2 regions of the Catellatospora sp. TT07R-123 genome follow, and region 1 is predicted to be linked to the other one. Evidence: riboswitches for the same ligand, from Rfam matches in the RefSeq annotation. Region 1 holds a riboswitch; the other holds the start of a gene.
The links. A riboswitch is a leader RNA that binds a small molecule or an ion and turns the genes downstream of it on or off. The one in region 1 is predicted to bind glycine.
Positions count from the first base shown of each region.

Region 2: it holds a riboswitch for glycine, as region 1 does, so the genes downstream of both, gcvT (glycine cleavage system aminomethyltransferase GcvT) here and gcvP (aminomethyl-transferring glycine dehydrogenase) in region 1, are expected to answer to the same signal.

Region 1 covers NZ_BNEM01000001.1:2,103,864-2,106,057, forward strand. The annotation lists gene gcvP (aminomethyl-transferring glycine dehydrogenase) at 1-1,182, opposite strand, end outside; glycine riboswitch at 1,243-1,334, opposite strand; gene Cs7R123_RS08780 (zinc-binding dehydrogenase) at 1,440-2,194, opposite strand, start outside.
Region 2 covers NZ_BNEM01000001.1:1,333,316-1,335,509, reverse strand. The annotation lists gene Cs7R123_RS05535 (hypothetical protein) at 8-991, shown strand; glycine riboswitch at 1,065-1,155, shown strand; gene gcvT (glycine cleavage system aminomethyltransferase GcvT) at 1,304-2,194, shown strand, end outside.

The sequences.
Region 1 (2,194 bases):
GGCCGCGACGATCTCGTCGGCCCGGCCCGGCACGACCGCGGTCACGGTGTCGAAGAACGCGCCGTGCGCCACCTCGACGCCGCCCGCGCGCAGCGAGTCGGCCAGCCGGACGGCGGCACCGTGGGCGTGGCGGGCGATGCCACGCAGGCCGTCGGGGCCGTGGTAGACGGCGTACATGCTGGCCATGACGGCGAGCAGGACCTGCGCGGTGCAGATGTTGCTGGTCGCCTTCTCGCGGCGGATGTGCTGCTCGCGGGTCTGTAGCGCCAGCCGGTAGGCCGGGGTGCCGTCGATGTCCTTGGAGACGCCGACCAGGCGGCCGGGCAGCGAGCGCTCCAGCCCGGCGCGTACGGCCAGGTAGCCGGCGTGCGGGCCGCCGAAGCCCATCGGCACGCCGAAGCGCTGGGCCGAACCGCAGGCGATGTCGGCGCCGATCGAGCCCGGGGCGCGGACCAGGGTCAGCGCCAGCAGGTCGGCGGCGACCGCGACCAGCGCCTGGCGGGCGTGGGCGGCGGCGATCAGCTCGGCGTGGTCGCGCAGCGCGCCGGAGGCGCCCGGGTACTGCACGTGCAGGCCGAAGAACTCGGCCGGGAGCTCCTCGGTGTCGAGGTCGACGACGCGCACCTCGATGTCGAGCGGCTCGGCCCGGGTGGTGATCACGTCGATGGTCTGCGGGAGCGCGTCGGCGTCGACGACGTACACGTTGCTCTTGCTCTTGGCCGAGCGGCGGGCCAGCGTCATCGCCTCGGCGGCGGCGGTGCCCTCGTCCAGCATCGAGGCGTTCGCGGTGGCCAGCCCGGTCAGGTCGGTGACCATGGTCTGGAAGTTGAGCAGCGCCTCCAGCCGCCCCTGCGAGATCTCCGGCTGGTACGGGGTGTACGCCGTGTACCAGGCCGGGCTCTCCAGCACGTTGCGCTTGATCACGCCGGGGGTGTGCGTGCCGTGGTAGCCCAGGCCGATCATCGAGGTCAGCACCGCGTTGCGCGACGCCAGGGTGCGCAGCTCGGCCAGGGTCTCGGCCTCGGTGGCGGCGGCGGGCAGGTCGAGGGTGCCGTGCCAGCGGATCACCTCGGGGATGGCCGCGTCCATCAGCTCCTCGATGGAGGAGTAGCCGATGGCATTGAGCATGCGTTCGGTGTCGGCGGAGCCGGGGCCGATGTGACGTTCGACGAAAGCACTCATATGGGACTCCGGGGTCGAGGACCTAAGCCCTCCCCCTCTGTCGCGTCGCTTCAGAGTCGCCATGCCCGTACGGTTCGGGTGCCTGAGAGGTTCCGGGGAGGAATTGCCCCTTCGGCGCCGCGCTGACGCGCGGACTCTCCCACACGGGTGTGCCGGCACCAATCACGCTACCAGCACCGCCTGGGCGGCACCGTAACCTGGGCCACTGCCGCATCGCCACAGCAACCTCGAAGGTCACACCCGCCCCGCCGCGCTGTTCACGGCAGCAGGACGACCTTGCCGACCGTGCGCCGGTCCTCCAGTGCGCGGTGCGCCGCCGCGGCGTCGGCGAGCGGGAACTCGGCGATCAGCGGGGTCAGCCGGCCCTCGGCCGCCTCGCGCAGCGCCTGCTCCTCCAGCTCGCGCAGCGGCCGGGTCACCGCCGGGCCGAGCGCCGAGCTGGCGGTGATGCCCCGGGTGTACAGGTCGGCTGTGGTGATCTCCGTTGCGCTTCCCGACGACCACCCGCAGATCACGAACCGGCCGCCGGGCGCGAGCAGTTCCAGGGCCGCCCGGCCCGCCGGCCCGCCGACGCCGTCGATGACCAGCGACAACCGCCGCTCGCCCAGCTCGGCCCGCACCCGCTGCGGCCAGTCCGCCGCCGTGTAGTCGACGGCCGTGCCGGCGCCGTTGCGCCGCACCTGCTCCACCTTGGCGGGGCCGCCCGCGACGCCGACGACGTACGCGCCCGCGCGCTGGGCTGCCTGCACGAACAGGGTGCCCAGGCCGCCCGCGGCGGCGGTGACCAGGACGGTGTCGGCCTCGGTCAGGGCGGCGCGGTCGAGCACGCTGACGGCGGTGCGGCCGGTGCCGATCATCGCGACGGCGGTCGGGGCGGACAGGTGGTCGGGGATCTCGTGCAGGGAGGTGGCGGCGGCGAGGGCGCGTTCGGCGTACCCGCCGCTGGTCAGGCCGAGGTGGGCGACCGCGCGGCGGCCCAGCCAGCCCGGGTCCGCCCCGGGCCCGGTCGCGA
Region 2 (2,194 bases), 770 kb from region 1:
CAACGCCATGCGGCGCGTGGCCCCGGCGATCGCCCTCTACCTGCTGGCTCCGTTCGTGGCCGAGTTCCTGCTCGGCGACTTCCCGATCACGATGATCCTGCTGATCCTGCCGCTGTCGACGATGTACGGCGGCGGCGCACTGTTCATCCGCGAACTGGCCCGCCGCACCGGACGCGGCTGGCCGACGATCCTGCTGCTGGCGCTCGCGTTCGGGGTGGTCGAGGAGGGGCTGCTGACCCAGTCGCTGTACAACCCCGACTACGTCGGGGCGCACCTGCTCGACGAGGGGTTCGTCCCGGCTTTGGGCATCGCGGTCCCGTGGACCCTGTTCGTGCTGGCCATTCATGTGATCTGGAGCATCGGCGCCCCGATCTCGCTGGTCGAGGAGGCGGCGGGGGACCGGCGGGACCAGCCGTGGCTGCGGGGGCCCGGGTTCGCCGCGTCGATCGCGGTGTTCGCGGCCGGGTGTGTGGCGATCTTCTCGTTCTCGTACGCCGATGGTCAGTTCATGGCTTCGGCCGCGCAGCTGGCCGCCGCGGCGTTGGTCGCGGTCGCGCTGGTCGTCGCCGCGTTCGCGGTCCCGCGCCGGGTCCGGCCGGCCACGGGCGCGGTGCCTGGTCCGCGGGCGGTGTTCGCCGCCGCGATCGGCGCGGGGCTGGTCCTGTTCGGAGCCGAGCTGCTGCCCACCTGGGTGGGCGTGGCGGTGGTGGCCGTGGACCTGGCCGTGTTGGGCTGGCTGGTGCGGCGCTGGTCGGCGCGCGATTCGTGGGGCGCCTGGCACCGGTTCGCGCTGGCGGCGGCGGCGCTGCTCACGTACGCCTGGCACGCGTTCTTCCAGCTGCCGGTGCAGGGCGGCCAGGCCACGGTCAACCTGGTCACCCACATCGTCTTCGCGCTGGTCGCGCTCGGCGTCATCGGGTACGCCGCCCGCCGCGTCCACCGGACCGCGCGCTTCCCCGCCGGGCAGCCGCGACCGGCCGCCATACCGTGACGTCCGTTGTGTTCTTGACGGGTGCGGCGGCGGCGCATACGGTACGCGGCGTACAACTGAATATCTCGCCGAACGACTCGCGGCGGGAGAGTCCCGGCACCACCGGGACGCCGAAGGAGCAACTCTCCCCGGAATCTCTCAGGCCCATGTACCGCCGCGGCTAGGCGAACTCTGGAAAGTCGGGACCCGACGGTCCCGCGCCCACGGTGCAAGCCGTCCACGCGACGGCGAAGCTCTCAGGCAGCGATGACAGAGGGGGAGGCCCACCACCCACGGTGCCGCCTGTGCGGTGCCCGGACCAGGGAGCCTCCCGTGAGCGCTACCGCGCCGCCCGCTGCCCGTGCCTGCCCTGACGACGGCACGGCCGGGCCCGAACCCGCCCTCAGAACCACCCCGCTGCACGAGGTCCACGTGGCGCTCGGTGCCGTGCTGACCGCGTTCGCGGGCTGGACGATGCCGCTGCGCTACGGCAGCGAGCTCGCCGAGCACCACGCCGTGCGCAGCAGCGCCGGCCTGTTCGACCTGAGCCACATGGGCCAGCTGGAGGTCACCGGCGCCGACGCGGCGGCCTTCCTCGACTACGCGCTGGTGGGCCGCCTGTCGGCGGTCCAGCCGGGCCGGGCCCGGTACACGATGCTGTGCGCGCCCGACGGCGGCGTGCTCGACGACCTGGTCGTCTACCGGCTGGAACCGCAGCGCTACCTGGTGGTCGCCAACGCGGCCAACACCGCGGCGGTGCTCGCCGAGCTGGTGGCGCGGACCGCCGGGTTCGGGGCCGACGTGGCCGACGTGTCGGACCGGTGGGCGCTGATCGCGGTGCAGGGCCCGCGCGCGGCCGCGATCCTGGCGCCGCTGACCGGTGCGGACCTGCCGTCGCTGCGCTACTACGCCGTCGACGTGGCGTGGCTGGCGGGGCGGCCGGTGCTGCTGGCCCGCACCGGGTACACCGGCGAGGACGGGTTCGAGATCTACTGCGCGCCCGCCGACGCGGCCGCGATCTGGACCGCGGTCACCGCCGCGGGCGCCGGGCACGGCCTGGTCCCGGCCGGGCTGGCCTGCCGGGACACGCTGCGGCTGGAGGCGGGCATGCCGCTGTACGGCCACGAGCTGACCGCCGAGGTCAGCCCGTACCAGGCGGGGCTGGGCCGGGTGGTGGCGCACGACAAGCCCGGCTTCGTCGGCCGCGAGGCGCTGGCCGCCCGC